DNA from 3 places in the Corallincola luteus genome. Region 3 is predicted to be linked to each of the others. Evidence: predicted binding sites of a transcription regulator. Region 3 holds the regulator's gene; each other region holds the start of a gene.
What was found. The regulator sigma-54, encoded in region 3, starts transcription at its own class of promoters, with help from an activator protein. The targets are predictions, from matches to a motif close to GTTGGCACGNNNNTNGNNT.
Positions count from the first base shown of each region.

Region 1: a site for sigma-54 is predicted at 6,976-6,994, ahead of EZV61_RS11655 (putative urea ABC transporter substrate-binding protein). Genes of this name have one in related genera too.
Region 2: a site for sigma-54 is predicted at 4,993-5,011, ahead of EZV61_RS00360 (kinase). Genes of this name have one in related genera too.

Region 1 is NZ_SJXE01000005.1:119,152-129,880, forward strand. Features, by position in the region: gene EZV61_RS11620 (ABC-F family ATPase) at 1-1,297, shown strand, start outside; gene EZV61_RS11625 (class I SAM-dependent methyltransferase) at 1,503-2,165, shown strand; gene EZV61_RS11630 (HP1242/YdcH family protein) at 2,284-2,526, shown strand; gene EZV61_RS11635 (cold-shock protein) at 2,654-2,863, opposite strand; gene EZV61_RS11640 (thioredoxin family protein) at 3,194-3,814, opposite strand; gene EZV61_RS11645 (protein-disulfide reductase DsbD family protein) at 3,819-5,951, opposite strand; gene EZV61_RS11650 (cyclic nucleotide-binding domain-containing protein) at 6,264-6,689, opposite strand; guanidine-I (ykkC/yxkD leader) riboswitch at 7,054-7,152, shown strand; gene EZV61_RS11655 (putative urea ABC transporter substrate-binding protein) at 7,226-8,275, shown strand; gene EZV61_RS11660 (ABC transporter permease) at 8,357-9,187, shown strand; gene EZV61_RS11665 (ABC transporter ATP-binding protein) at 9,184-9,966, shown strand; gene EZV61_RS11670 (urea amidolyase associated protein UAAP1) at 9,981-10,729, shown strand, end outside.
Region 2 is NZ_SJXE01000001.1:86,695-97,423, reverse strand. Features, by position in the region: gene EZV61_RS00395 (KpsF/GutQ family sugar-phosphate isomerase) at 1-97, opposite strand, end outside; gene EZV61_RS00390 (MJ1255/VC2487 family glycosyltransferase) at 205-1,233, opposite strand; gene EZV61_RS00385 (phosphatase PAP2 family protein) at 1,317-1,835, opposite strand; gene EZV61_RS00380 (alpha-amylase family glycosyl hydrolase) at 2,076-3,695, shown strand; gene rraA (ribonuclease E activity regulator RraA) at 3,831-4,316, shown strand; gene EZV61_RS00370 (DUF1653 domain-containing protein) at 4,323-4,544, shown strand; gene EZV61_RS00365 (hypothetical protein) at 4,633-4,956, shown strand; gene EZV61_RS00360 (kinase) at 5,117-6,082, shown strand; gene EZV61_RS00355 (HAD-IIB family hydrolase) at 6,097-6,975, shown strand; gene EZV61_RS00350 (glycosyltransferase family protein) at 6,968-8,179, shown strand; gene EZV61_RS00345 (sugar phosphorylase) at 8,260-9,993, opposite strand; gene galU (UTP--glucose-1-phosphate uridylyltransferase GalU) at 10,228-10,729, shown strand, end outside.
Region 3 is NZ_SJXE01000003.1:61,996-72,724, reverse strand. Features, by position in the region: gene lptA (lipopolysaccharide transport periplasmic protein LptA) at 1-371, shown strand, start outside; gene lptB (LPS export ABC transporter ATP-binding protein) at 375-1,100, shown strand; gene EZV61_RS08370 (RNA polymerase factor sigma-54) at 1,190-2,686, shown strand; gene hpf (ribosome hibernation promoting factor) at 2,718-3,005, shown strand; gene ptsN (PTS IIA-like nitrogen regulatory protein PtsN) at 3,014-3,463, shown strand; gene rapZ (RNase adapter RapZ) at 3,460-4,332, shown strand; gene EZV61_RS08350 (HPr family phosphocarrier protein) at 4,338-4,616, shown strand; gene mgtE (magnesium transporter) at 4,713-6,071, shown strand; gene pmbA (metalloprotease PmbA) at 6,133-7,518, opposite strand; gene yjgA (ribosome biogenesis factor YjgA) at 7,611-8,138, shown strand; gene EZV61_RS08330 (Ig-like domain-containing protein) at 8,162-10,729, shown strand, end outside.

The DNA of each region.
Region 1 (10,729 bases), on a different contig from region 3:
TAGCAAGCTCGAAATGAGTGAAGAAGATGGCATGGCGGTGGCAGAGTTGGAGACCCAGTTCGCTGAAATGGATGGCTATACCGCAGAAAGTCGGGCGGGTGAGATCCTGTTGCAAGCCGGGATTGAGGAGGAGCTGCATTTTGGCTTGATGAGTCAGATCGCACCAGGCCGCAAGTTGCGGGTTTTACTGGCGCAGTCACTGTTCGCTAATCCTGATCTGTTGTTGCTGGATGAACCAACCAATAACCTGGATATTCATACCATCAACTGGTTAGCTACCGTGCTGAATCAGCGTAAGTGCACCATGATCATTATTTCCCACGATCGCCACTTCCTGAACTCAGTCTGTACTCACATGGCTGATATTGATTATGGTGAGTTGCGCATCTATCCGGGTAACTACGAAGCATTTACTGCGGCTTCTAGTTTGATCCGCGAGCAATTGCATGCGTCGAACGCAAAGAAGAGTGCCGAGCTGGAGGAGTTGCAACAGTTCGTTAATCGTTTCTCTGCGAACGCATCCAAAGCCAAACAGGCGAGTTCTCGGGCTAAAAAGATGGATAAAATTCAGTTGGATGAAGTGAAATCATCCAGCCGTGTTTCACCATCGCTGCAGTTTAAGCAGCATAAGAAATTGCATCGTCAGGCATTGGTGCTGGAAAACTTCGGTCACGGTTTTGAGCAGCAAGCGTTGTTCAATAATGGCGATGTGATCCTGGAAGCTGGGGCGCGTTTGGCGATTATCGGTGAGAATGGCGCCGGTAAAACCACGTTCTTACGTTGCCTTGTTGATGAGCTGCAAGCCAATGTCGGCGAGGTTAAGTGGTCAGAAAACGCCGTTATTGGCTACTGCCCGCAAGACAGCAGTGCAGATTTTGACAACGATTTAACACTGTTTGAGTGGATGTCGCAGTGGCGTACGCCGAAACATGATGACTTAATGGTGCGGGGCATGCTGGGGCGCTTATTGTTCACTGCCGATGATGCCAACAAGAAAGCACGTGTTTGCTCCGGTGGTGAGAAGAACCGCCTGCTATTTGGCAAACTGATGATGATGGACACCAATGTCTTGATCATGGACGAGCCAACCAACCACCTGGATATGGAAGCGATTGAAGCTTTGAATTCGGCGTTAGCTGGTTATGAAGGCACACTGATCTTTGTTAGCCATGACCGTGAATTTGTTTCGTCACTGGCAACGCGGGTGATCGAGATTAAAGATCAGCAGGTGATCGATTTCCAGGGCAGCTACAACGAGTATTTAGCCAGTCAGCAACAAGCACTGAAAGTAGCCTGAGACCTATGATGGCGGCCACCGCTTTTGCCAGGTAGCAAAGTGGTGGTAGCGCTTTTCAGATAACAAGATGTCTATTTGCTCGCTTATATGGGATGGTAGCACTCATACCTGTCTAGATAGCGGTCAATATGTTGTCTCTCCTCCGTTTTGCCAGCCAAGGGATAGGTCAGGATCTTACGGTTATTCGACGCTTATTAAGCCGTCGATGAGTAATCTCCTGTGGAAAGAGAAGTGGAAGCGTAACGACATAGGCTTTCACCAAGCGGTTAGCCATCATTTGCTGCGCCGCTTTTTATCCCAGCTGAACCTGCCCGCGAATGAAAAGATCCTGGTGCCGTTATGCGGCAAAAGCCATGATATGGATCTGCTCGCCGATCTCGGCTATCGAGTGATGGGCGTCGAATTGAGCAGGATCGCCATCAAGGCCTACTTCGAATCCCGGCAGGTGAAACCCAGCCGCGAGAAAAGAGGACGCTTTATTATCTGGCGTGCGAGCAATATTGAGATCTGGTGTGGCGATGTTTTTGATCTGACCGCTAATGATTTGCATGGCATTCGCACGCTTTATGATTGCACATCGCTGACGGCGTTTGCCGCCGAGCTGCGCCCCCGTTATATCGAACACTTTCAACAAACCTTAGCGCAACCCACTCAGATACTGCTGATGACAACAGAATCAGCAGATGAAGCGGTGAGCAATTCTGCCTTAATGGTAGATGCAGAGATAGCAGCGCTATACCAAGCGCATTACCAAGTGGAGCTGCTGTATGGCCAACATAGTCTGCTCTATGATCCTGAAGATCCGTCAGCGCCGAAAAGTATGATGGATGAGAAGGTCTATCTGATGAGTAGCCACACCTCTGGCTAGGTGATTTCGGTTGAGCAATCGATCGATGCTCTAACCCACGGGTTAATCACCCGATAGCTGCTACATTTACTAACTCTAATAAATCAGATTTCGTCGTTGACGAAAGAAAGGGGTGTGTATGTTGGGTGAAAGCCATTCTCTCGGTCATGATTTTCCTAAATACCAAGATCTCATAGCAAAACTTATTGAAAGTGATGAATCTTTTGCGAAAGAGAATAAGAATTACAACGCCTTAGATAAAAAGATACGGGTACTCGAACTGAATGGTGCGCCGATTGATGACCTGGCGATGCAACAACTTAAACATGAAAGAGCGGAGATGAAAGACCAGCTATACCAGCGTCTGGTTGCAGCAGAGTAGCTGCCAGCGCATTATCTTATCAGCAGATGCCATAGCTCTTCCGCGAGCGGCGCAGTATCAATCCTGTTTTAAAGACAAAAAAAGGACAAGCCGTGAGGCGTGTCCTTTTTTGTAACTGAGAGGCAGCTTATACAGCTACGATGTTCTCAGCCTGTGGGCCTTTAGGGCCTTGAGTTACGATGAACTCTACCTGTTGGCCTTCAGCTAAGGTTTTGAAACCTGTGCTGGCGATAGCGCTGAAATGAGCGAATACGTCTGGACCATCTTTCTGCTCGATGAAACCGAAACCTTTAGCTTCGTTAAACCACTTTACTGTACCGCTTACTGTGTTAGACATAATAACATCCTGATATTTAAATATATTTGCGCCTATGGAAAGGCAATTTTAGCGAGAAAATAGACTGATACTTAGATACTACAGGGCGAGGAATTACGAATAAAACAACGTCATGGAGAATGTAAACAATAGGCTTTCTTTCGAGCTGCGTGCATAGTACAGAGACTGGATCTTAAAGTACAGCTGTTTATTTGACCAATTCCTACGTGCTCTCTATGCAAGGAAGGCAGCTCCATTCACTTGGCTTGCACTGAGCTTCTATCTCTATAGGGCAATACACCAACAAGCCGCTCCTGCAGAACATGTTGGCGTATTGCCTAACGTCTTAGGCTAGTACTTCACTGAACAGCCGTAGGGCTTGGTGAGTGGTTGAGCTACTGCTTTGCCTTGGCTGAGATCAGCCATCGCCAGCTGCAGGTAGTTGTCTGCTTTTGGAATATCGGCAGGATCGGCTGATTTGATGCTGTCGATGGCACCCATGTACGCCAGTTCACCTTGTGGTGTGATCACATAGATATGCGGCGTGGTTTTTGCGCCGTAAGCTTTGCCTACGTCACCACTGCTGTCTAGGAGCACGTGGGTTGGGTGGGCATTGCGACTTTTGGTTAACGTCATCGCTTCAGTGGCTGAAACGTTACCCTGCTTACCGGGTGCCGACGAGATTATCGATAGCCATACCACATCTTCGCCAGTGTATTGCTTCTGCAGTGCCTGCATGTTGCCACTGCCGTAATGTTTTTTCACGAAGGGACAATCATGATTGGTCCATTCCAGGACCACGTATTTTCCTTGGTAGTCCGATAGCTTCACAGTATCGCCACTGGCACTTGGTAGTGAAAAATCCGGTGCGGCCTGCCCAGGTTTAGCGGCAGCGAATGCCAACGAACTGCTCACTAAGGTAGCTATCATCAGGGCGTATTTGCAAAAGCGCGCGAGGGTGATTTTCAACATGTGATTACTCCACTGGTGGTTGTCGGTTTGGTTTCACTTGTACCGCTTTGTTTAACGAATCGATCAAAAGTGTCGGGGTTAGCAGCTGTGGTAACACCTGACTGTTACCTTGCTTATCGTAAAGTACATACAGGGGGACGCCTGCATGCTGAAATTGATCCAGGTATTGGGTGATATTGGCATCTCTATGGGTCCAGTCACCGACCAGGTAAGTGATACCCAGCTGGTTAAACGCTTCTTTTACCTTGCTATCAGCAAAGGTTATCCGTTCATTTACCTTGCAGGTTAAACACCAATCAGCGGTCATATTGACCAGCACCGCTTGGTTTGATGACAAGCTGTCGCTAAGCCGTTCCGCGCTATAGGCTTGTTCGGGCAGGGCTTGTTCTGATTGCGTTGCCGATAGAGTGAATTGATAGCTAATGCCAGCAGCGAGAAGCAACCCCAGACTCACAACAAAGGTACGATGCAACTGGCGACGGCGCATCCACACCAACATAGCCACAATCACCCATAGCAGTAGGGTCGCTATCACCGCCAATATTTGATGGTTACTGAGTAGCCAGAGCAACCACACTGATGTCAGCAACAGCGGAAAGGCCATCGCTTGCTTAAAGGTTTCCAGCCAAGGCCCCGGCTTGGGTAACATCGCTGCCAGTCGCGGTAACATGCTGATCGCCCACAAAGGCAGGGCAAGGCCAAAGCCCAATGCCAGCATGATTAGGATCATCTCAATGGCGGGCAAGGTCAACGCCGTACCGATGGCGGGTGCCATCAACGGCGTCATGCAGGGACTGGCGACCACCACGGCCAACACGCCAGAAAGAAACGATGCCTGATGGCCGCCACGGCTGATCTGCGCTTGGCCAACTGACATAAAACGTGCGCCCAGTTCAAACACGCCAAACAGCGCCAGAGCCATGGCGAGCATCAAGGACGCCAGTACCGCCAAAAACCAGGGATCTTGCAACTGAAAGCCCCAGCCGATCTGTTGCCCTGAGTATTTCAGTAGCAGCAGTAAGCCACTGAGTAGCAGGAGCGATGCTTGGATCCCTCCGAGATAGAGCCACCCATGCAAGCGGGCTTCGCGTTTCTCTTTGCCCCTTAACTTCATCAGGCTGACCGCTTTAATCGCCAGTACCGGGAAAACACAGGGCATCAGGTTAAGCAGTAAGCCACCGATCAGTGCCATCAGCATCAGGATCAGCAGTGAATGTGCGCCGTTCTGTGCAGATCCTGCGGGTGCGGTAACGGCTGTGTCCGAGGGGGCTGGCCAATCTCCAGCGGTTGCGCTGAACCGCAGGCGCTTATTATCCGGTGTGATCAATAACCAAGCGGTTTGTTTGGGAAGGGCTGTGAAGTAATCGTTTAGCGCCAGACTGGCCACTAGTGTGTCACCCTGTTGCTGCCAACGGGGCAATGCCGAAGCTTGTACTAAGGACTCTTGTTCGACAAACAGATCGCTGCCAGCCAGCATGGTCAATGATAAATCTGCTGATGCTTGCTGCAACGCGCTGCTGGTAATCGCCAATTGCAGCGTCCGTTGTTCAGCCTCAGCGGAGAGCACTCTGGTGTGTGCCGTCAGTGACAAGGGTGTTGCTGTTTGGCTTCTGGCTTGGCCAAAGGCTGCGGCAAACTCTGTCGGCAGCGGAATGTTGCCGTCCGGTTTTGCCAGCGTCATCTGGAGCGTCGCATTGCCGGGGATACAGCTCTCTTTACACACCAGCCAGCTCACGTCAGCGCGGATATTGATCTCGGGACTCTCTGCGCTGGGCTCGCCGGTCAGTGGCACCAACAGTAGGGTTTCTTCTTCAAAACCTAGGTTAATGATCCCCGCCGCTTCAATCCGCTCAGGCGTTGGCCAAACGATATCACCCGCCTCAACGCCATCTGGTAACGTCCAATTAATCCGTGTCGGTAAACCCGATTCTCCGGGGTTAACCCAGTAGGTGTGCCAATGGTGCTCAGGCCGCAAGACCACCGCCACCCAGTTGGGGGTATCCTGCTGCCAATGACTGAACTCGCTGACCAGCTGGACTTCGATATGGGGATGTTGTTGTGGTTCTGAGGCGGCTTGAGCATTGCTTAATGCCAACGCGTTGATAACAACAACGAATAGGAACAACCATCTGCTCATCTGTTAGGTACTCTCATTAATCATCTCTATGGCAATCTGTTGCAGTGCTCAGTGTAGCGCTGACCACTTACCGCTGACTATACGATCCAGATCGATAAAGCGTTCATTTTGTTTCAAGGACAAAACAGTGAACTTGAGAGCACTAGAATGACAGAGGAGCTTATGTTTTGGAGATGGAATAAGCCGATCTCCGCGGGCGCATTAAACACTACAGGTTGAGGGCTACTGCATGGTAACTGGGAGAACGATGTTTTTACTTAGAAAATAATCACTTATGTCGCTGCCGCAGAGGGGACTAGCCACATAACCTATTCATTTATTTATCACTCTTAGTATCGTTTCAGCACAAAGCATGGAGATGTTTTTGTACAAGGCTAAGGCGATCGCAGGTTCATTTTTTTCAAAGAAAGCAATATGTTCAAATTGCAACGATAGCATTTTTACAGGTTCAAGCACGCGGGCTTTCACCCCCGGGCTGCGTTTGAAAAGTAAACCAAATATACCGACAAAATAGGATTGGTAAGATTCCATCACTAATGATTCCGCCTCGCCTCGCTCTTGCCGGTAATAACCGACTTTACCCGAGAGAATGAGGCTTAGCCTGTCAAAGCAAACACCATCTGAAATCAATATCTCACCCGCTGGTATCTCTTCAATTACCGCGTATTTTGCCAACACAACATGTTGCCGGTGGCTTAGGTCTTTGAAGACAGCCAATGAATGCAGCAGCTCTATCATTTCGTTTTGTGTCATCGTGACTTTGCCCGAGTTTCTGTTGGCTCGTTATGAAGTTAGAAAACGTTGCTATGTCAAAAGCATAGCCTAATATTTCGCAACAATAATTGGAGTGAAGCAGCATTCTGTTTCGATGGTCGAGTATTGCTTTCTTAACTAGGTTGGGCGATGCACTCTAATTGCCCAATCGCAGTGATGTAGATCTCGTTGGCTGCCCCGTTTTGGGGCGGAAGTTTATCTGTCTTGAACTCTGTTTCATTTAATTAACTGTTTTATAAGTGCTTTATTGGTTGGCACAGCATTTGTATTAGTATTTGCAGCAGAAGAGTTGATGGCGTTGTTTGCCTTTACTGTTCCGACAATTTGGAAAATAGTTGGCTAGGGTTCCGGCTTGCATCGCAAGTGTCTGGTCCGAGAGCGAACGACCTCTTTCGAGGTTACACGGCGGGATAAAAGCCCGGGAGGATGAACCGAAGGCAGTGATGCCGTCGTCACCTTCTGCGCAAATAAAAAACGCCAATACGAAAGGGGTACGCTCAATGAAAATCAAAGCCACGGCACTCGCGCTATTACTGCTCGCATCTCCCGCTTCATTCGCTAAAGACAACTTCAAGATCTGTTGGTCCATCTACGTTGGCTGGATGCCTTGGCATTACGGCGAGGCGGAAGGCATCGTAAACAAGTGGGCGGACAAATATGACATCGAGATCGATGTTGTGCAGATCAACGACTACGTTGAGTCGATCAACCAGTACACCGCTGGCGCTTTTGACGGCTGTACCATGACCAACATGGATGCCCTGACCATTCCCGCCGCTGGCGGTGTTGATTCTACCGCACTGATTGTTGGTGATTTCTCCAACGGCAATGATGGCGTAGTGCTAAAAGAGGGCGCGTCACTGGCCGACATTAAGGGCCAACAGGTGAATCTGGTTGAGCTGTCGGTTTCCCACTATCTATTGGCGCGCGGTTTGTCGACCGTGGGTTTGAGTGAAAAAGATATTAAGGTGGTTAACACTTCTGACGCGGATCTAGTGGCTGCGTTTACGACGAAGGATGTGACCGCGGTGACTACCTGGAACCCGCTGCTGTCTGAGATCACGACCATGCCGAACGCGGCGAAGGTATTTGATTCTTCGCAGATCCCTGGTGAGATCATCGATCTGTTAGTGGTTAACACCGACACCCTGAAAGAAAACCCTGCTTTTGGTAAAGCCTTGGTGGGCGCCTGGTACGAGATCATGGGTGTGATGAGCACTGATGGCGACGTCGGTGAGAAAGCCCGTTACGCCATGGGTGTGGCTTCCGGTACCGACTTGAAAGGTTACGAAGCACAACTTGCCTCTACCAAGATGTTCTACACCCCCGCTTCAGCGGTTGAGTTCACCACCAGTGCACAGTTGAAAGACACCATGAAGTACGTGGCCGAATTCTCATTCGAGCATGGCTTATTGGGTGATGGTGCTGCCGATGCCACGTTTATCGGTATCGAAACCCCTGCTGGTGTTTACGGTGACGCAAGCAATATCCAGTTCCGCTTTGATCCCAGCTACATGCAGATGGCCGCTGAAGGCAAAATCAAACTGTAAGCCATTGGCTCATCGAACTCATCAGGATCTGGGAGAGCCAGCCGGTTCTCCCGCTTAGCCTTTGACACCGGAGTCCACGTCATGCGAATCGTGAATCGTCATCCTTCATCACCTATGCGCTGGATATTGGGGCTATTGCCTTTTATCTTGCTGTTGTTGGTGTATATGGCTGCATCAGAAGCGCGGCTGGCTGAAAATGCCAATGACAAGCTGCTGCCCGGCATCACCAAGATGGCTGATGCGATCCAGCGTCTGGCTTTCGAGCCGAGTAAACGCACTGGCGAGTACCTGTTCTGGCAGGACACGGCAAGTAGCTTAACGCGCTTGGCAATGGGTGTGGGTATCAGTGCTTTGATCGGTTTGATTATCGGTTTGGGCAATGGTGCGGTGCCGTTGATGCGCGCCAAGTTGTCGCCGTTAGTGGTCGCTATCTCCTTGATCCCTCCCATGGCTATTTTGCCGGTGTTGTTCATTATTTTCGGCCTCGGTGAATTGTCGAAAGTGGTGCTGATCGTCATTGGTATCGCGCCTTTTATAATCCGCGACATGCAGGCGCGAACCCTGGATATCCCCTCTGAACAGTTGATTAAGGCACAGACCTTGAGTGCCAATAGCTGGCAGTTGATCCAACGGGTGTTGTTGCCGCAGTTGTTACCCCGCCTGTTGGATGCGGTACGTTTGTCGTTAGGCTCAGCGTGGCTGTTCCTGATCGCGGCAGAAGCGATTGCCGCCACTGACGGTCTGGGTTATCGCATCTTCTTGGTTAGGCGTTATATGTCGATGGATGTGATCTTGCCGTATGTATTTTGGATCACCCTGTTGGCATTCCTGATTGACTGGGGTTTGCGTCTGATAAGCAAAAAAGCGTTTCCCTGGTATCACTCGCAACAGAGCCAAGGAGGCCAGTCATGAGCTACATCCAGATTAAAAATATTTGGAAATCCTACGGCGACAACGTGGTGCTTGAGCGGCTCAACAAGAACGTAGAGCAGGGAGAGTTTGTCACGCTGGTAGGGGCGTCCGGTTGCGGTAAAACCACCTTCCTGAAAATGCTACTGGGTGTTGAAATCCCTTCTAAGGGCAGTATCAAGCTAGAAGGGCAGCCGTTGAAGGCGGAGCCTGATGGCGAACGCGGTATCGTGTTCCAGCGCTATTCGGTGTTTCCCCATTTGACCGTGCGCGAGAACGTACTGGTCGGTTTAGAGCTGCAACAAAGTCGTTGGTTAGGTCGCTTATTTGGTGGCGCAAAAGCCAAGGCGTTACTGCAGGTGGATGCCATGTTAGATCGGGTAGGCCTTACGCCTGCTGCTCAGCGTTATCCCCATGAACTGTCCGGCGGTATGCAGCAGCGTTTAGCGCTGGCGCAGGCGCTGGTTGCTAAGCCGAAAGTACTGTTGCTGGATGAACCGTTTGGCGCACTTGATCCCGGCATTCGTGCTGACATGCATACCTTGGTGCGTGAACTGTGGCAGCAGGAAAACTTGACCGTGTTTATGATCACCCACGATCTGTCGGAAGCGTTTGCGCTGGGCTCGCGGCTTTGGGTGTTCGACAAAGTGAGGCACGACCCACAGGCGCCGAACGCCTATGGTGCCTCGATTACCTATGACTTACCGATCCATAAAGACAACCACGCAGACTTGGCACAGCAACTGGATCCCGAGTTAACAACTGTGCGTAAGCTGGCTTAAGTGAGAGTGCAACAATGAGTGAGCAAGAGAGTTACACCACCACCATCCCTGCGGCCAGTCACTGGTCGTTGCGGGTGCGTCGTGGCATGGAATTAAGGATTAAAGATATAGAGGGCGGCGCCAACCTAGGCATGTTGTTCTACAACCCGGAAGATCTGCTGGAGCGTTATAACGCGCCTGACACCCTGAAATGTCAGCACACCTTTAAGCTGACTAAAGGCAACTGTCTCTACTCTGATATGGGGCGTATTTTTTGCTCCATCACGGAAGACAGCCTGGGCTGGCATGACACCGTGTGTGGCAACTCAACCAAGGCCTCTATTGCGAAACGCTTCGGTGATAAAAACTACCAGCAAGCGGGCAACCAGTGGCACCAGAATGGCTACACCGCGTTTCTTGTGGAACTGGCGAAGTATGGCTTGGGTAAAAAGGATATGGCCGCCAATCTCAACCTGTTCAGTAAGGTGTCTGTGGATGATTTAGGCAACCTCAGTTACGTGGCGGATCACAGTCAAGCTGGTGACGAGATCGTGCTGCGCTTTGAGATGGACACGCTGGTATTGCTGCATACCTGCCCGCATCCTTTGCATCCGGCGGGTGAGTATCCGGCTAAGCCTGTGGCGATCACCTTGCAACAAGCCGGTGCGGTCGCTGATGACGATATCTGCTTAACCCACTGCGCTGAAAATGGCCGAGGCTTTAAAAACAACGCGCTTTATCTGGCTGGCGACGCCGGTTTTACATCTGCCACTGGCCATCACGG
Region 2 (10,729 bases), on a different contig from region 3:
TCGCTAGGTCAAAACTCGCATCCAGTTGTTGCTTTAGATCGGAAATGGCATTGGCTTCCAGTTCAAATACTCGCAATGCCTGTTGGGTATGATTCATATGCTTGTCTTAAAGAGTAAAATGAATAGCTTGGCACAAGCTACGCTTATGCTCCAGCGGTGACAAGCAACCGGATCAAAGCCATTGAGTTTTTTTGTCGCCTGAAATTATATGCTCACTTTCGCCCACAACCGTTCAGCGACCTTCTCTAACGGCTCGGAACGCTGCTGAGCCAACCAACCCGCCAACGCTGCCGCGACACAAGGGTATGACAAAGGCATCTTCGCTGGGGTAGCCAAGAATTCGTTCAACGATGACGCTGACAAGGTATCCATCACCTGAGCCAATTGCAGTTTCGCTAATGTCGCGGCGTTTGATTCCTGCTCAAACTGCCCCACTAACGGCTTTACCAGCAATTTTTTACCCAGAAAAAGCGCTTCCGATGGCAGTTCGAAACCACTGTTACATATCACCCCTTCCGCATCGGCAAGATCGTTGGCAAAGCTGTGCTTGCTCAAGGGTAACCACTGAATATGTTGCTGTAACTTCGCGCTTGAGATCGCCGGATGATAACAATAAAAATTCGTATTGGGCTGAGACAACAGCATGGTTTCAATCTTGGTTAACGCTTCAAACGGCAGATAAACAACCACCTTATTTTTCAACGCCGGTAAGCTGCGATGCTCAATATCGATGATTGGGGGCAAAATGGCCTGGTCAAAATGGTGCCAGTGCAACCCTATATGCTCAGAGGCGGGGGCAAAACCGCTCATTAATATGCGTGCAGCCAAGTTATAACCACGCTTAGGCACATCATAACGAAACGATGCTTGGTGGCTTAAGGCAAGACTGGGTACCCCTTGTAGCTTTGCCGCCCACGCAGTGACAGGCTCAAAATCGGTAATAACAAGGTCATAGGCACTCAAATCAAGCGAACGAATATCTCGCCATAATTGCCGCAAGCTAGCCTGTTTAAGCGTTTGCCATAGATTAATCGAGCCCGCAGAAACGGCAAAAGTCAGTCCTTGACGCCAAAAAAAGTCACCAAACGGCTGCATATCAAACAGCTGATCTAACGGCCGGCCACTGACCAAGTAATCGGTTGCAATTCCCGCTTCAGCTAACGCCTTTGCCATAACCCGCGCACGGGTCATGTGACCATTTCCCGTGCCCTGTACCCCATAAAGTATCTTCATCTACGACTTCTCAACGTCAGTCTCCCTAGGGGAAATCAAAATCTCTCTATCCAACCAACGGCGCCCGGCACTTACAGGCTGTACTACACCAGTGAAATAACCGCTGTTGCGACCGTTATACCCAGCAGTGCGCCACAGACGACATCCGCCGGGAAGTGCACTCTTAGCATCACGCGGGAGTAACCCACCAAGCACGCCCAGCCATAGGCCAGCCACTGAATCTCTGCGAAAAATGTACTCAACATGGTCGCCATCACAAACGCCGCGGCCGTATGGCCAGAGGGCAAACTAAACTTATCGGAAGGGGTTACCACGGCAGCGATACCGAGATTGGCTTGGGCAGGACGATTACGTTTAAAGCCATTTTTCAACAGCCAATAGATCGGTCGCTCAATAAGAAAAGCGGTCAAGGTGGCGATCAGAAAGGCGGTACCGCGCTCAGGGAATAAGCACCAAGCCATCAGCCCGACAAGCGGATACCAATAACCATCACCGGTTCTCGATAAGTAACGACAGGCAGTGACCAGACCAGGCCAACGATTAGCGCCAGAAAGGCGAAGAAATAACTGCTCATCAAGTTGCTTCAGACTCAATATGTTCATGAGGCACCTCCAACTAAGTTAGTTGCCAAGCTAAGGTGAATCAATGACAACAACATGACAGAAACAAGAAGGCTATATTTCAACCAATTGACGAGGGCTGGCACTAATCGATGGCTCCGGCATCGAGTCGTTTTTCTGAAACTTATTTTGTGCGTTGATTCATACTCAGGCGGTAACTTCGTTGCCGCCGACAACGGTAAAGCGCATGCTCAACTTAATTCACGACAGGATCGCTGCAGCATGAAAAACATCACTTCACTCTCCTCATATGGATGCTCAGCGCTATTGGCGCTCAGCCTAACCGCTTGCCAGCAGGCACCGGCAGATCCAGATACCCCTGGCTTAAGTGATGCCCTTGATCTGAGCCCGGTAGCCATTGAGTTAAACGATAGCGGACTGCCTGCCGATTGGCAGAAGCACGCGGTGTTTATGGAGATCTACATTCGGGGCTATCAGGACAGTGATGGCGATGGTATTGGCGACTTTAATGGCCTGACCTCACGCCTCGATTACCTGCAAGATCTCGGAATAAAAGGGATCTGGTTGATGCCAATGATGCAAAGCCAGGATCGCGATCATGGCTATGCAGTAACAGACTATCGCAAAGTTGAACCCGATTACGGCAGTTTGGACGACTTCAAACACTTCCTAAACGAGGCCCACCGCCGTGGCATTGGGGTGATCATTGATTACCTAATTAATCATAGCGCTGCACAGAATCCACTATTCCTCGATTCAGATAAGCATCTAGCGGGAAAACGTGACTGGTATATTTGGCGTGACGATTTTCAACACTGGCCGAACTGGGGGGGCAACGAAACCTGGCATGCCGGAACTGACGGTTTCTATTACGGTATTTTTTGGGATCAAATGCCCGATTTTAATCTGCGTCATCCCGAGGTAGTCAGCTTCCACCAAAACAACTTACGTTACTGGCTTAATTTAGGGGTCGATGGGTTCCGCTTCGACGCCGTCGGCACGCTGTTCGAAAACGGCAGCAGCGCCATGCTTAATCAGCCAGACAATCACCGCTTCCTCGCCGATAGCATCCGTCCGATCGTGATGGAATATCCCAATCGCTATATGGTCTGCGAAAATCCGGATGGCCCCATGCCCACCGCAGACTCTTGTGGTAGTGCGTTCTATTTCGGTCTACAAGGCGCCATTCTTGCCAGTGCTAAGTTTGGCAAAACCAAGCAGCGCATGAAGGATCGACTAGAGAATGCACCGATGGCGCAACTGGCCACGCTGTTAGCCAACCACGATTCATTTGCTGGCGGCCGAATCATGGAGCAACTAAAGGGCGACGAGGGTAGCTATCGCATGGCTGCAGCAACGCTGCTGACCCTGCCTGGTACACCTTTTATCTACTACGGTGAAGAGATAGGGATAGGTCATAGTCTCGACATCACCGATCCGGATCCCGACCACAGATTACGAACCCCGATGAGCTGGACTGATGACGCCAACAGTGCAGGCTTCACCACCGGCACACCATTTCGAGCCGTCGCTAATAACGTCGCGACGCATAACGTTGCTGCCGCGCTTGAACAACCGAGCTCACTACTCAAGCACTACCGTCACTGGATCCAGTTACGTAATCAGCAGCCAGCCTTGCAGAGCGGCAACTACCAAGCGGTTGAAGTCACCGATAAACGGATCTTTGCGTTTACCCGAACACTTGATGATGACGTACGTCTGGTACTACTGAACTACAGCTCGCAGCCCGTTGAACTGACACTGACCGATAGCTGCTGGCAGATTATCGACAGCTATCCCAACAGCCCCCTTGCCGGGACTTTACCGACGACGGTGAATTTACCGCCACAAACAGCGACATTAGCGCAGCCCTGCGAGTGAAACAGCAGCTGCGTTAAATCAAATAGTTAGCGAGCATTGCAACACGGAGATCGCTTTGCACTAGAAAGGCGCTTATACTCTTTGTCGTTAAGCGAGCCTCGAGCTAAAAAGCCGTTATCAATCAAGGAGACAGTTATGGAATACAACACCTCGGAACTGTGCGATATCTATCTCGATTCCGTCGATGTGGTAGAACCCATGTTTGCATCCTACGGAGGACGCAGCTCCTTCGGTGGTCAGGTCACCACCATTAAATGTTTTGAAGACAACGGCTTAATCCGCGACGCGGTGCAGGAAGATGGTAGCGGACGCGTGCTGTTAATCGATGGCGGTGGCTCATTACGCCGAGCGCTAGTGGATGCAGAGATTGCCGAAACGGCGACCGATAATGGCTGGGAAGGCTTGGTAGTTTATGGCTGTATTCGCGATGTCGATGCCGTCGGTGAATTTGAGCTAGGCGTACAGGCGCTGGCGTCTATTCCTGTTGGCGCAGACGGCGAGAGCATTGGTGAAGTTGACGTAGCAGTCAATTTTGGCGGTGTGACTTTTCTACCGGAAGATCACCTTTACGCCGACACCACAGGCGTGCTGTTATCTGCCGAGCCTCTCGACATAGAATAACCCTCGTTGAACAGCACTCCAGCACTCCGCCCCGGACGGTATCGCCACTTTAAAGGTGGCGAGTATCAGGTAATCGATCTCGCACGTCACAGTGAAACCGAAGAGTGGATGGTGCTCTACCGACCGCTTTACGGAGAACAGCAGTTATGGGTGAGACCGCTTGCCATGTTCACAGAAAAAGTCAGCCATCAAAATAAAACAGTGGCGCGCTTCACACCCGTCGAATGAGCAACTTGGCGTTGACGCTAATTTCCTTAAAGTGGTCGGTCATCTAACACGGATGCACGTTTAAAGAATGATTTAAGGAGATGCTGTTATGGGTGCAGTATTGGAAGCAACCATCATTGGATGCCTCTATTTTATCCCTATATTTCTCACTGCAAATCTACTCCAAGCTGGCCGCCGCACGGTTTTTCCTTGTATCGTCGCCGCAGGTGTGTGTTGCAGCATGACAGAGTTAGTTAGCCTGATCGCACTGCCAGAGTGGTCCTCTGCTGGGGCGATTTTGGGGGCGTCAGCGTTGCTGTTTACCTTGGTGCTTGATGCTAAATGGTATTTGGCAGCAGGTATCGTCGCAATCAGCTATCTTGTGCAAATGGGAATGACTGAAACCGGCACCATGCTACTGAACGCTGTATAGATCTTTTTGTGAGCTAAATCAGCACACCGGTAACAAGCTGGCACTCAAACTGCAATCAGTCACTATAATCATTCGATAGTTGGATAATCGCACCAATATCGAACGTGATGAATCATGAGCCGATCTTGACGCACCTTAATGGTGCACTGTAAGGAAGATGATGCCAGCATCACCATTGTGGCCAGACACTCCTCTGACAGAGGAACGCAAACAAGCGTTGCTTGATAAGCTCACACAGCCATTTAACGAGTTGTGTGAGCAACTTCAGTTGCCTGATAGTTACAGAGAGCTACTCACGCAAATCTATCTGCCGTTAGGTGAGTGGATCTCTCGTCAGCGCCTACTCCAAGGCAAGCTTTGCTATGTTTTTGGTGTCAACGGTGGTCAGGGTAGCGGTAAGTCAACCTTGTGCCATTTCCTCAAGCTGGTGATGGAGCAGGGTTTTGATCTGCGTACCGTTGGCTTCTCCGTTGATGACCTCTACCTCAGTAAACGTAGCCGTCATGTATTAGCTCGCAATCAGCACCCATTATTGGCAACCCGCGGCGTGCCTGGCACCCATGATGTGGCATCAGGTCTCGAACTACTCAACCGTTTACGTACGTTACGGGCGAACGAAGCGACCTATCTACCCAGCTTTAACAAAGCGGTTGATGATTGCGATCCCATGGAAGCTTGGCAGACCTGTGAAGGCCCGGTGGACTTGGTTATTTTTGAAGGTTGGTGTGTCGGCACTCCCGCCCAAAGCGAAGCTTCTCTGGCGATCCCAATGAACGCCCTCGAACGTGAAGAGGATGCTGATGGCCAGTGGCGGCGCTATGTTAATCAGCAATTAGCTGGACCATACCAAACGCTATTCGCCCGTATTGACGCCCTATTAATGCTGAAAGTGCCAGACCTAAACGCTGTTAAACAATGGCGTGGTCAGCAAGAACAACAGCTTCAGGCGAAAGCCGGAAAACAGGCTGGCGTGATGGACGAAGAGAGCTTAGCTCGTTTTCTGATGCATTATCAGCGACTGACTAATCACGCACTGAAAACCTTACCCGATTTGGCTGACATCTGTTTTCACCTCAACGAAAGCCACGGTATCGATAAGGTGCAAATAAACAAAATGCTTTGCTAATGAGGAGGTGATTTATCGTTAGTCCCCAAGCCCAACTGATCGTCTATAGCGATCTAGACGGCACACTGCTAGATCATCACAATTACAGTTTTGCAGCTGCGCAACGCTCTCTGGCACTACTGGCAAGCGCTAATTTCCCCCTGCTCCTTAATACCAGTAAAACGTTTTCGGAAGTGATAAGCCTGCGCCACCAGCTCGATAATCATCATCCATTTATCATCGAAAATGGCAGCGCCATCTGTATACCAGCAAATTATTTTGTCTGGCTTGACGGCATGTTGTCGACCCAGCTTTACGCTGGTGAGCAGCGCTATTTCATCCAAAATCTAGGCCCCAACTACAGCAACATCATTAAGGTGCTGCACCAACTTCGCAAGCAGCACGGCTATCAATTTACCGGCTTTGCCGATATGTCTGATGCCGACGTGGCAGATTGTACTTCACTGCCTCTGGCGGATGCCCAGATGGCGAAACGCCGACAGGCCAGTGAGCCGATGTTATGGCAAGACAGTGATGCCGCATTGACGCAGTTAAAGCTGCAACTCAAGCCCCTTGGCTTAAAAGTACTCAAAGGTGGGCGCTTCTTGCATGTGATGGGGCACGTAGACAAAAGCACTGCACTGGATTGGTTGCAACCCCATTTCGCAAGAAAATATGCACAGTTCAAACAGATCACAGTCGCCTTGGGTGACAGCCAAAATGACCTATGCATGCTTGAACGTGCTGACATTGGCGTGGTTATCCCCGATGCCAAAAATCAACGCTTAAGCCCTGTGGGCAAGCAGATAAAGTTTGCATCCCAGCAAGGCCCTGAAGGCTGGGACGCAGTAATGTATCCACTGATATTAGACATTATAAATTCACTACCTGAGAAGGAATTCATGCATGGCTGATTTTTACCAGAACGGTCTGGTGACCACACTTCATAATCTCACACAGCGGCCACTGGATGAGTTAGAGCAGGAGCTGGCCAGCTTCTCTCGTCAACGCCCTATGTCACTGGTATTGCCGTCTCTTTATTCGGAGCTTCAAGCGCCGGCATTGGACAATATTGTCGAGGAGCTCAAAGGAGCTACCTACCTCAATGAAGTGGTTATTGGTCTCGACCGCGCCTCAAAAGAGGAGTTTGAACATGCCAAGGAGTACTTTTCCCGTCTACCACAACACCATAGGATCCTATGGAACGATGGACCAAGGCTGCGCGCGTTAGATCAGCTACTGGTCGACAAAGGCTTAGCCCCGGAGCAGCCAGGTAAAGGACGTAACGTCTGGTATTGCTTTGGCTATGTACTCGCTTCCGGTCGCGGTAAGGCTGTAGCACTGCACGATTGCGATATCGTCACCTATCAGCGGGAGATGCTCGCACGTTTGATCTATCCAGTGGCCAACCCATCATTCAACTATGAATTTTGTAAGGGCTACTACTCACGTTGGTCCGATGGCAAGCTCAATGGTCGTGTCTGCCGCCTGTTGGTCACCCCACTGATCAAAGCGTTGAAAAAAATCTGTGGTTACGACGACTATCTGGAGTACCTGGATAGCTTCCGTTACGCCCTTGCTGGGGAGTTCTCAATGCAGGCGGATGTGCTACGCGAGCTCCGCATCCCAAGCGATTGGGGACTGGAAATCGGTGTACTCTCAGAAGTCTATCGTAACTACAATACGAACCGATTGTGCCAAGTCGATATCGCCGATGTGTATGATCACAAGCATCAAGATCTCTCCATCGACAACCATGATGCCGGACTGGCAAAAATGGCAACAGATATTGCAAAAGCGATGATGCGCAAGCTGGCCACGCAAGGACATGTGTTTAATTCTGGCGCGTTTCGTAGCCTGAAGGCCACCTACTTTAGGTCGGCACTCGACTTTATCGAAAACTATTACAACGATGCCAAGATCAATGGCTTGACCTTGGATCGCCATGCAGAAGAGGAAGCGGTAGAATTGTTTGCCAAGTGCATAACCGAAGCGGGCGAAGCATTCCTCGACAATCCATCAGCAACACCGTTTATCCCCAGCTGGAACCGGATCACCAGTGCCGTTCCTGATTTTCTTGACCGCCTCTACGATGCAGTAGAAGCAGACAACAGCTAAGCGATAAACACTCACACGGCGCTAATTAGAACGCCCGCATATTGCGGGCGTTTTTTTATGAAGCAATCGTAATCGTTCAGCTATTCCACACAAGGCACCAACCAAGCACATTGGTACGGTGCCAATTCGAATTCATGCAGCGCCACTGTTTTTCCCGTTAACAACTCATCACAACCCGCGGCAGTGAATTGCTGCGGTATTTTTTCAATGCCATGCACCTCATGGGGGTAGGCTGTTAGGTTATGTATACAAAGGATCTGCTCCCCGGAGTGCGGATCACAGCGGATAATGGCAAACAAGGTATCTGATAACACCAATGCTTCCTGAGAAGCGTCGGGGCTAAACGCATGATGACTGCGCCGGATCTTAATGATCTCAGTGAGTGCTGAAAAAATCCGCGACTGGTCACTGGCCGGATCGCACAATAGCCCGTTTAACTCATCACTTTGCCATTTATGGCGGTTAATTGAACGTGTCCTTCCCGTTAGCTCGACCTGCTCCAAATCGTTAGGTGTTGCAGTCAAACTATGGATATATAGGGCAGGGATCCCTTGCAGCGATAGCATAATGGTTTGCGCACACAAGAATCGCGAGATCTGAAAAGTGTCTGGCCCATTCCGCGTTCCCTGAAGCGCTTCAAATAACGATATGTTCAGTTCATACGGACTCTTTGTACCATCACCGTTAGCTTTCATACTGACAAAGCCACCGAACTGATGCACAGATTCAATCAAATCGGTTATTTCATGCTTAGGAATGATCCCTTCCACCGCCCGGACACCAATACCATCATGGGAAGCGGTGAAATTTAGAAAGCAGCAACCGGCAGGAAAAGCAGGTAACGATCGCGCCCAGCGCGTGAGATAGCTGGCATTGCCACGGTTCAAGCCGTGTAGGATCAGCGGTGGCAAAGCAAAGTTGTACACCATCTGAGCCTCATCGCCACTGCCAAAATAGCTAATATTCTCTTCGTGAGGCACGTTAGTTTCCGTGATAAGAACCAGCCCTGGATCCAACCAACGGAAGATATCCCGCATCAGCTTCACCACTTCATGGGTTTCGGGTAGGTGAACACATTTACTGCCTAGGGTTTTCCATAAAAAGGCCACGGCATCGAGGCGAATGTAACGAGACCCCTTGACGATATACTCAAGCAAGATATCGATCATCTCGATCAGTACATCTGGATTAGCAAAATTCAGATCGATCTGATCATCACTGAAAGTGGCCCAGACATGCTTCACCCCTTGACGGGTATAAACATCCACTATTAGCGGGCTGGTTCTGGGCCGAATCACCGAGCTGTAATCAGCATCAGGATCCGACTCGACAAAAAACTCCTTGCCTTCCCCCTCACCATTAATGAAATCAATGAACCAAAGGCTCTGACGGGAGGTATGGTTACACACCAGATCCGCCATCAAGTCGAAAGACTGCGCAATCTGAGCAACGTCGTCCCAAGTACCGAGCTTATAGTTCACAGCCCGATAGTCGATCACTGAAAAACCATCATCTGAGCTGTAGGGAAAAAACGGTAAGATATGCACGGCAGAGAAAGTGTCGGCTAAATGCTGACGCAGAAATTGATTCAATACCTGCAGCGGCCGCTTACCCTCTTGCAATAAGCTATCGCCATAGGTGATAAGAATAATATCTGACTCATCCCATCGCCCTTTTCTCGTCCTTTGGTACGCTGCCGTTCGCGCCTCAATCTTAAGCATCAGCTTTGCTAAGCAATCGTCACTGCCATAGATCCGCTGTAAACGTTGGGACAAGATCTCTGACAACGTCGCCAATGTTCGCTGATCTGCCATCGGTTCACCTCCTGAGATTGCTCTATCATGGTGCAAACTTACCCCTTTAGTATCAAATCCTGGTGCAAGTTGGCTTCTATTCTTCACCCTTTAGCGGTCAGAGGTAGATATCCTCAATCCCTGTGAAAACACCGTATAGACATAGCATTCGCTGTGCCAATCATAAAAATATTTTAACTTGGCATCCTGTTTGCTGTGTCTTTATCACAAAGTTTAGTTTCAGGAGTGTCACATATGATACGCAAATGTTTATTTCCGGTGGCGGGCTACGGCACACGCTTTTTACCGGTAACCAAATCAATGCCAAAAGAGATGCTCCCCGTCGTGAACAAGCCGTTGGTGCAATACGGTGTTGAGGAAGCCGTTGACGCTGGTCTGGATCAAATAGGCTTCGTCACCGGACGAGGCAAGCGCGCTATCGCTGATCATTTCGATATCAGTTATGAGCTCGAAAATGAGATCGCCGGTACATCGAAGGAAGCATTTCTTACTGATATACGCACGCTGATCGAAACCACCGATTTTTCCTACACCCGCCAGAACCACATGAAAGGGCTTGGCCATGCCATTCTTTCCGGAGAAACCTTGGTAGGTAATGAACCGTTTGCGGTGGTATTGGCCGATGATCTCTGTCTTGGCGAAGACGATGGCGTTTTGAGCCAGATGGTGAAACTGTATCGCCAGTTCCGTTGCTCTATTGTCGCCATCGAAGAAGTGCCGATGGATGAAACCTACA
Region 3 (10,729 bases):
ACGTCACGGTAAATCAAGGCACATTACAGATCTTTGCCGACACTTTGCAGGTTGAGCAATCCGCAGGCGCAGGAAAAGAGGTGCTCATCGCTGTCGGTAAACCAGCGAAGTTCAGTCAGGTCTTGGAAAATGGTCAAAAAATGCATGCCGAAGCTGCAGAGATCCGTTACCGATTAGCAGATAACACTATCCAATTAACTGGCGCAGCGGTACTGACGCAGCAAGACAGCGTAGTGAAAGGCGAAACTATTCATTACGATATCGCCAAACAAAAAATGGTCGCAGAAAGTGGCACAGATAAAGATGATCGCGTGACAACCATTTTTCTCCCCGAACAGCTGCAACAACAGCTCGGCGAAAGTAAGGAATAAACCATGGCGACATTGAAAGCCAGTCAATTAGCCAAGAGCTACAAAGATAGACAAGTAGTTAAGAATGTCTCTTTAGCGCTGAATGATGGCCAAATAGTTGGCTTATTGGGACCGAATGGGGCAGGTAAAACAACCACCTTCTATATGGTGGTTGGACTGGTACCCAACGATAAAGGGCGCATCACGATTGACGATGAAGATGTGACCCTTTCACCCATGCATATCAGAGCGCGCAAGGGGATCGGTTACCTGCCACAGGAGTCCTCCATTTTTCGTAAGCTCAGTGTCGCTGACAACATCATGGCAGTACTGCAAACCCGTCCAGAGTTAAGCCGGTTACAGCGCACGGAAACCTTGGAACATCTGCTAGAAGAGTTTAGCATCACTCACATCAGAGATAGCTTAGGTATGTCACTGTCAGGTGGTGAACGCCGCCGAGTAGAGATTGCCAGAGCGCTGGCTGTGGAGCCTAGGTTCGTGCTGTTGGATGAGCCTTTCGCTGGCGTAGACCCTATCTCAGTCACGGATATAAAAAAGATTATTCAACACCTAAGAGACCGTGGTCTCGGTGTATTGATCACTGATCATAACGTGCGAGAAACACTCGATGTGTGCGAATATGCTTATATCGTTAGCCACGGAGAGTTAATCGCCGAAGGAAAACCGGAACAAGTGTTAGCCGACCAAAAGGTACGAGACGTATATCTCGGGGAACAATTCCGGCTATAGTGTAAGTAACCAGCGTTGATACATCGGGCTCTTTTGAGTGCCGATTAACGATGACAGCAACAGCATTATTTTAAATGTCACGGAAGTAGATGAAACCGTCATTACAGTTACGTTTAGGTCAGCAACTCACCATGACGCCGCAATTGCAGCAAGCAATCCGGCTATTGCAATTGTCGACGCTCGACCTTCAGCAAGAGATCCAAGAAGCGCTGGATAATAATCCGCTACTCGAGCAAAACGAAGCGGAAGAAACCAGTGAGCAACTTAATGGTGAAAGCCATACCGCGACAGACAAGCTGGAACAAACCACGGCTAATGCTGAAAATAATCAGTCGGAAGAGCGCGAAGATGCAGCCATGGAAACATCTGAGGCGCTCAACCAACAACAAATCAATGAAGAACTGCCTACCGATACAACCTGGGATGACCACCTTTCAGCAGCGCCCGTTTCAGGTTCCTCGTTCAGTGATGACGCCGACTTTACCTATCAAGGCGAAACCACAGAGTCGTTGCAAGATCATCTGGAATGGCAGATGCAATTAACCCCGTTCACAGATGTCGACAGAGCCATTGCGACATCGATAATCGATGGGATTGATGAATCGGGTTACCTGACGGTCACCGCCGACGATATTCTTACTTCTTTAGGGCAGGAAGATATCGAACTTGATGAAGTAGAAGCGGTCATTAAGCGAGTACAACTGTTCGACCCCATTGGCGTAGGTGCCCGCACATTGCAGGAGTGTCTGCTGGTACAACTCAATCAGTTTGCCAAAGAGACACCTTGGCTAAAAGAGTGCCGCCAGGTTATTGGCCAGTATATTGACCTGCTAGCCAGCCGGGATTATCGCCAATTGATGCGCAAGACCAAACTGAAAGAAGACCAGCTACGTGAAGTTCTGCGGGTGATCCAATCGTTGAATCCGCGCCCCGGCAGCGCAGTGATCAGCGGTGATGAGCAATATGTGATCCCAGATGTGTCGGTAATGAAAAAAGCTGGACGTTGGGTGGTTGAGCTAAACCCTGACTCGGTACCCAAGCTGAAAGTGAATCAGCAATACGCAGCGATGAGCCGGACGGTAAAGAACACCACTGACAGTCAATATATACGCTCTCATCTGCAGGAAGCGAAGTGGTTCATCAAAAGTTTGGAAAGTCGTAACGACACCCTACTCAAGGTCGCCAACTGTATCGTACAGTTCCAACGCGACTTCTTTGAGTACGGCGATGAAGCGATGAAGCCAATGGTACTCAATGATATTGCCTTAGCGGTTGATATGCACGAGTCCACCATCTCTCGGGTAACCACGCAAAAATATATGCATACCCCACGGGGTATTTTCGAACTCAAGTATTTCTTCTCCAGTCATGTCAGTACTGAAAGTGGCGGAGAATGTTCTTCAACGGCAATTAGAGCGTTAATCAAGAAACTTGTGGCGGCAGAAATCCCTAATAAGCCTTTGTCAGATAGCAAGATTGCTGACCTACTGGCAGATCAGGGAATTCAGGTAGCGCGGAGAACCATTGCGAAGTATCGGGAATCCTTGTCTATTCCACCGTCAAATCAGCGAAAAAGCCTGCTATAGCAGGCAATAAAACTAAATAAGGATGAGGTCTATGCAAATCAATCTTACCGGCCATCATGTAGAAGTAACAGACTCTCTGCGAGAGTATGTCGACGGAAAATTTAGTAAATTAGAGCGCCACTTTGACCACATCAACAATGTCCACGTGATCCTCAATGTTGAGAAATTAACCCAAAAAGCCGAAGCCACACTGCACCTAAATGGTGGAGAGATCTTTGCGAATGCAGAGCATCGTGATATGTATGCAGCTATCGACTCGTTGATCGATAAACTCGATCGGCAAGTAATAAAACACAAAGAAAAGCTAAACGCTCACTAGAGATGTCTATGGATATATCATCCATACTTAGCCTGGACTGCACCCGAAGTGCAGTCCATGGTTCAAGTAAGAAACGAATATTAGAAATGGCCAGTGAATTGGCAGCCAAGCACTTGCCAGAACATGGCCACAAAGCCATTTTCGAAAGTATTCTAGAACGTGAAAAGAAAGGCAGTACCGGTATAGGTAACGGCATTGCCATTCCCCACGGTAGGATCACTAACGCCAATAAAGCAGTCGCCGTGTTATTGCAGTGCGATGAGCCTATCGCCTTTGATGCAATTGATAACAAACCGGTGGATCTGATTTTCGCCCTCTTGGTTCCAGAACAGAGTTGTCAGGAACATCTGAAGACCTTGTCGGCTATCGCCGCCAAATTGTCAGATAAACAAGTCCTCAAACAGCTCCGCTGTGCCGCTAACGATCAACAATTATACGAAATCATCACCGATTCATGACCAGCACTGACGTGGCCGCAAAACCCAAACTAACGATTGTCAGTGGCCGCTCAGGCTCAGGCAAAAGTGTTGCGCTTCGCGTATTGGAGGATTTAGGTCACTACTGTGTCGACAACCTCCCGGTAGCCATGCTACCGACACTGGTTGCTCAAGTAAGTGGGCACTATAGCGATATCGCCGTCAGCATTGACGTCAGAAACCTGCCCGAAGACCCACATACGCTGGAAACAATTCTCGACCTTTTATGTCAGCAATGCCGCTGTACGGTTCTGTTTATGGATGCGCAGCAGAGTGCATTGATCCAGCGCTTTAGCGAAACTCGACGGCTCCACCCACTCTCCAAGCATGGTGTATCTCTGGAGCAAGCGATTGAAGCAGAGCAGCGTTTACTTGAACCGCTTATCTCCCGTGCCGATCTTCAGATAGACAGCTCTCAGCTGTCGATACATCAACTCAGCGATCTGGTGCGAGAACGGTTACTAGGCAATGCTGATCGCCATCTGGTTTTAGTATTTGAGTCCTTTGGCTTTAAATACGGTATTCCGCAAGACGCTGATTATGTGTTTGATGCACGATTCTTACCCAACCCCCATTGGGAACCAGAACTACGCCCCATGACCGGATTAGACGCCCCAGTTGAGCAGTTTTTTAGCCGCCAACCGATCGTGGCCAAATTCATCTGGCAGATAAACAACTTACTCAATACCTGGTTGCCACATCTGGAACTGAACAATCGAAGCTATGTAACCGTCGCTATCGGTTGCACCGGTGGACAACACCGCTCTGTGTTCATTGCCGAAACATTGGCAAAGCAGTTCAAAGAGTTACGTAACGAAATTCAGATCCGTCACCGAGAACTAGGTCATTAGTCTTTATGACACAACGCATTGAAAAGAAACTACTGATAAAAAACAAACTGGGTTTGCATGCCCGTGCAGCAACCAAGTTAGTCATGCTGGTCAACAAATTTGATGCCGAAGTGATGATTGAGCATCAAGGAAAATCCGCTTCCGCCGCCAGTGTCATGGGACTGCTGATGATGGAAACCTGTATGGGGCAAGAGATCCAGGTCGTTGCCGAAGGGGATGAAGCACAGCAGGCATTGGATGCTGTTGAGTCCCTGATCAATGACAGATTCGACGAAAACGAATAATCCTCACCTGTTAAAGAAAAATTCTCTCTATTTTTCTGGTTGTTACGATACAATTCCGCTATCGAACTTTTTTAATCGATTGGAGGGCTTAAGGCGATGGCTGAAACTTTAGAGCAAGACCTTACCCAACAAAAATTAAAAGAGGTAAAAAGTGCCCTAGATAGCGGCATGTTTATCCATGTTCGCCGCATTTTGCAGGAGATGGATCCTTCTGATGTCGCCCTTCTATTTGAGTCTACCCCTACTAAGGGCCGTGCAGTCCTATGGCAGCTGGTCGACCCTGATCTGCATGGCGAGATCCTTGAAGAGCTATCGGAAGATGTAAAAGACAGCATCATCCGCTTAATGGATCCAGAACTGGTTGCCGCAGCGACAGAGGGGATGGATACCGATGACTTAGCCAACCTATTACGTGGTCTCCCAGACAGCGTCTATCGCGAAATTTTGGCACAAATGGACGCGCAGGACAGGCACAGGGTTGAAGCCGCCCTCTCCTATCCAGAAGAGACCGCTGGCGCGATCATGAATACGGATACCGTCACTCTGCGCCCCGACGTGACTGTCGATGTAATTTTGCGTTACCTGCGTTTGAAAGGCGAACTGCCAGAAGCCACCGATAACCTCTATGTGGTAAACCTTCGAGATGAGTTACTTGGGCAAGTTTCACTCACCACCTTAGTTACCGCCAACCCCAGCGCCACCATTGCCGATGTGATGGACACGGGGGCAGAAAAGATCCCTGCAGACATGGAGGAAACGGAAGTTGCCCAGATGTTTGAACGTTACAACTGGATCTCCGCGCCCGTGGTTGATGACCGGGGAGTCCTGCTGGGCCGTATCACTATTGATGATGTCGTCGACATTATCCGCGAGGATGCAGAACACTCAATGATGAGCATGGCGGGTCTGGATGATGAAGAAGATACCTTTGCTCCAGTCCTCAAAAGTACCAAACGACGTACAGTATGGCTGGGGATCAACCTCCTGACCGCACTCATGGCGGCCTTTGTCAGTAACCTGTTTGAAGACACCTTAGCGCAGATGGCCACATTGGCCGTATTGATGACCATCGTTCCCAGCATGGGCGGGATCGCCGGCAGTCAGACCCTAACACTGGTGATCCGCGGCATGGCATTAGGCCACATTGGTGACAGCAACTCGCGCTGGCTGCTAGGCAAAGAAGCATTAATCGGGCTGTTAAATGGTCTGATCTGGGCACTATTGATCGCCGCAGTAGTCGCAGTATGGAAACAGGATATTAGAGTCGGGGCGGTGATCGCGTTTGCCATGTTGGTGAATATGGTTTGTGCTGGAGCCAGTGGTGTAATGATCCCACTGCTAATGAAGCGAATGAATATCGATCCTGCACTGGCCGGTGGCGTGGTGCTCACCACCATTACCGATGTCGTCGGTCTGTTCGCTTTCTTGGGTGTTGCCACCTGGTTATTGCTCTAGCCGCTAGAGGCAGCGTTACCGACAAAGGCTGCTGCCAACAGCCTTTGTCATGCATAGCCGATTAGTTACCCGCTACCCGCATGTTCTCCAGCAGAATAGAGCCTGAGTGCATCGCGCCGCGATAATCGACATCGTTACCCACTGCGACGATCTGTTGGAACATATCTTTAAGATTTCCAGCGATAGTGATCTCTTCCACCGGGAACTGGATCTCACCATTTTCGACCCAAAAACCAGCGGCACCACGGGAGTAATCACCAGTCACTATGTTGACGCCCTGCCCCATCACTTCTGTCACCAACAAGCCTTTGCCCATCTTTTGCAACAACGCTTTTTGATCACCATCGGTACTGGCCACTTGCCAATTGTGGATCCCGCCAGCATGGCCGGTCGACGCCATTCCCATTTTGCGAGCCGCATAGCTGGTCAACAGATAGCTCTGCAATACACCGTCACTGATGATATCGCGTTCAACAGTGGCAACCCCCTCCGAATCAAATGGGCTGCTACCAAGTGCCCTTGGCAAATGCGGACGTTCGGTGATATTGAAAAACTCAGGGAATATCTTCTCGCCCAGCTGATCCAGCAGGAAGCTGGATTGACGATAAAGGTTACTGCCAGATATAGCGGCTACCAGATGACTGACAAAGCCACCCGCCATCTCAGGCGAAAACAATACAGGCACACTGCAGGTATCCAGTTTGCGGCCACCAAGGCGCTCGACGGTCTTGTGGGCGGCTTCCTCACCAACCTTTTCTGCACTCCATAACGCTGCCGGATCTCGGGCGACAGAATAACCATAATCTCGCTGCATCTGTTCGCCTTCAGAGCCGATCACCACACAGCTCAAGCTATGTCGCGAGCTTCGATAGCCATGCAGAAAGCCATGGCTATTTCCGTAAACCCGGGTGCCATTGTGCGTACCAAAAGTGGCACCATCACTGTTGACGATGCGAGGGTCATGGGCCAGAGCAACTGCTTCTGCGCGGCTTGCCACCGCAATCGCATGTTCCACATCCATCGCTTGTGGGTGATAGAGATCCAGGTCCGGTACCTCTGTCGCCAACCAGCTTTTCTCAGCAGGACCATTACAGGGGTCTTCAGACGTATGACTTGCGATATGAACGGCTGCTTTCACCGCCTGAGACAACGCCTCTTTACTGAGATCAGAGGTAGATGCAGATCCTTTCTGATGCCCCATATAAACACTGATCCCGAGCGCACCATCCTGGTTAAACTCCAGCGTATCAACCTCACCTTTGCGCATCGACACCGACAACCCCTGTTGACGGCTGATAGCCACTTCGGCACCACTCACGCCTTCAGACTTAGCCAACGCCAAAGCATCTTCCACGGCTTGCTTTAATATGGGTAACTGCTGTTCAAATTCGTCCTGCTGCACAAAAATTCCGCCATCTGAGGTATCGTTAACCTCATAATACTGCAATCGGCCTCAACTCTCAGCTTCTGACTGGATAGATCAGTGATCCATGTGGTATAGGTTACTCATCTTCCTTAAAAAAACAGTTCAATATCTTCATGGGTAAGACCTCAGACAAAAATCAGCCAGACGAAGAGCTGATCTCAAAATCTCAGCAGAAGCGAGAAATGCTTGCTTTACAAAAACTGGGAGAACAGCTGACCACGTTAAAGCCAGCTGATTTAGCCAAAATCCCATTAGAAGAGTCACTGGCTGATGCAGTGAAACTGGCCGTACGGATCCGCAACACTCGAGAGGGCTATCGCCGCCAGCTGCAACTGATTGGTAAGCTGATGCGCCATGCCGATGCCGACGCGATCCGCCAAGCGATCGAACAACTGAACAGTGTCCATCAGCAGGGAAATGCGCTCTTTCATCGCCTGGAAAAGTGGCGTGACGAGTTAATTTCCGGTAGCGATGAAACCATTAACCAATGGATGGCTGACTATCCACTCAGCGATCGGCAACGACTGCGCCAGTTCGTTAGACAAGCAAAGAAAGAACAACAACAAAATAAACCACCGAAATCAGCCAGAGAACTCTTCCGCTATCTGCGGGAGCTGGCCGAAGCGAGTGAAGATAAATAACAATCAAATAAGGCCCGGGCAATATGATAAGCAAAGCACTTTCCCGTTACCTGTTTACTCTGTGTACCCTACTTTCTTTAGTCGCCTGCAATGGCAGTTCCGGCGATGGCGACTTTAACGAATTCAACCAGCTTGAGTTAACCCTCAGGAACAGTGAAGGTGATAGCACAAATACTCTGACCGCTGGCGAAACCGCTTGGCTTGAAGCGAAAGTGGTCGATGTGTATGGCGAAGGGATCGACGGCCAGATCGTCGATTTCAGCAGTTCGTTAGGCTCTCTCAGCGCCAGCTCAGCCCTCACCGACGGTGGCGGAAAAGCCAGGGTGCAATTGCTAACCACCGGCGTCACCGGGGCTGGCACACTCACCGCGAGCACCACACTGGAGTCCGTTGATGGCAGCAGCGAAGAGACCCTTACTGCATCAAGTAATTTTCAGGTCAACGCCAGTGGCGGTACAAACGAAGCATTACAACTCACCATCCTTGCCGATGACTGCCTGTCACCGACCTCACCAAGTTTTGTCGCTGGTAGCAGTTTTTGTTTGCAAGCCAGCCTAAGTAACGATGATGGTCCCGTTGTCGATACTATCGTCAGTTTCAGCGCCCCTTTGGGAACCTTGGCCAGCGATTCTCGCCTGACCGACGCCAATGGTATCGCCAACGTTTTAGTAAGCAGTGATGACACCAGCGTTGGTGCAGCAACCGCAACGGCAACGACTGGTGAGCTTAGTGAGCAAGCTGTTTATGAATTCACTTCCACTGGTGATATCGGCGGCGGTGAGAGTCCTAGCCTAGCAATAGTGATGCTGGATAGCGGCACGCCGGTGAATAGATTTAATGCCGGCAGCAACGTACAGCTACGGGCAACCTTATTAGATGGCGAGAGCCAACCGCTGGAAAATCAGGTGATCAGCTTCACTGCAGGCTTAGGGACATTAACCCCCGTCACCGCGCTAACCGCAGCGAACGGTCAGGCGGAAGTGACGCTAACCGGAACGGACACCGATCTCGGTGCAGATCAAGCGATTGCCACAGTATCAGTCGACGACTTAACGCTATCTGCCAGCCTCAGCTATGAGATCCTTGCTCGTGACGCTATCGGCGACGGCGACACCATATTGCTAGGGTACTGGCCTGACAAAGCCGATCCGGCCAGTTTTCAAAATGGCGTGGTTGGTATAGCCACTGACAGCATCAGTGCAGGCGGTACCGTGGGTCTCACCGTAGATTTAGTTGAAATGGCCGACGATGGTAGCCTTAGCGCCCTATTGGAACCTGCGACAGTCAGTTTTACTTCCGGCTGCTCAGCAGATGGTAAAGCCAGCTTAGATGCCACCGCACAAACCATCGCAGGACGGGCACAAGCGACTTTTCAGGATCAAAGCTGTGCCAGTGGCGGCGAAATCAGTGACAGCTTACTTGCCACTGTCAGTAATAGTTCAAGCACGCTGAACGCTCTGGCAACCCTCACCATTGAAGCAGAAGCCCTGGGCTCAATTGAGTTTGTCTCCGCTGAGCCCGAGCAGATCGTACTCAAAGGTACCGGTGGACAAGGCAATCAGGAAAGCTCAACCGTCACTTTTTTAGTCAAAGGCAGTCAGGGCTCGTTACTACCACAGCGTCTAGTCTGCTTCAGTCTGGATACTCAGGTTGGAGGCTTAAGCCTAAGCCAACAGTCAGGGCTGACTAACTCAGAAGGTCTGGTTACCACAAAAGTGCAATCAGGGAATGTGCCGACGCCGGTAAGGGTCACCGCCCAAACACAACAGGATGCCACCGCTTGTCCACTCACAGGCGATGACATCATACAGAGCCAATCAGATCTATTGACCATAAACACCGGGCTGGCAGAACAAAGCAGCTTCACTCTGTCCCCTGACATTCTCAACCCAGAAGCATGGCGCCATAACGGCGAAACAGTGACCTTAACTGTCTGGTTGGCTGACAGTTTCAATAATCCGGCCCCAGATGGCACAACGGTTAACTTTACCGCAGAAGCAGGTCAGATCACCCCAAGCTGCCAAACGGTGTCGGGTAGTTGCCAAGCCACCTGGACCAGTACTGATCCACGCCCAACCGACCATCGCGTTACCATTCTGGCATCAGCCGTGGGTCACGAGACTTTCTTCGATAACAACGGCAACGGCATATTTGATGAGGCTGACGGCACCGCAATTGCCGCTGGCGCCTCGGTCAACGCAGGCTTTAGCCAGCCCGGCGTAGTCACAGGGTTTGTCGATATGAGCGAGGCTTGGCGAGATGATGACGAAAGCTTCATCAGAGAAACTGACGAGCCTTTCTTAGACTACGCAAATAGTGGCGGCTTCAACCTTGCCGATGGCCTGTTTAATGGCCCGCAGTGTTCCGGCAGCCTATGTGGCAGTGCCGACGCCGGCAACAATAAACTGCATATTCGCCGAGCGATCGTATTAATCATGTCGGACTCTGCAGCCAACTGGGAACTGGACTATCTCAATGGTAGTTTTGATGACTCAAGCACCCAACAGCAAGGGGCTGGCAACACTGGTGTAATTGGAGCAAGCGGCGTCACTTTGAACGCAGGCGCAGCGGCCAACTTGAGTTTTCACATC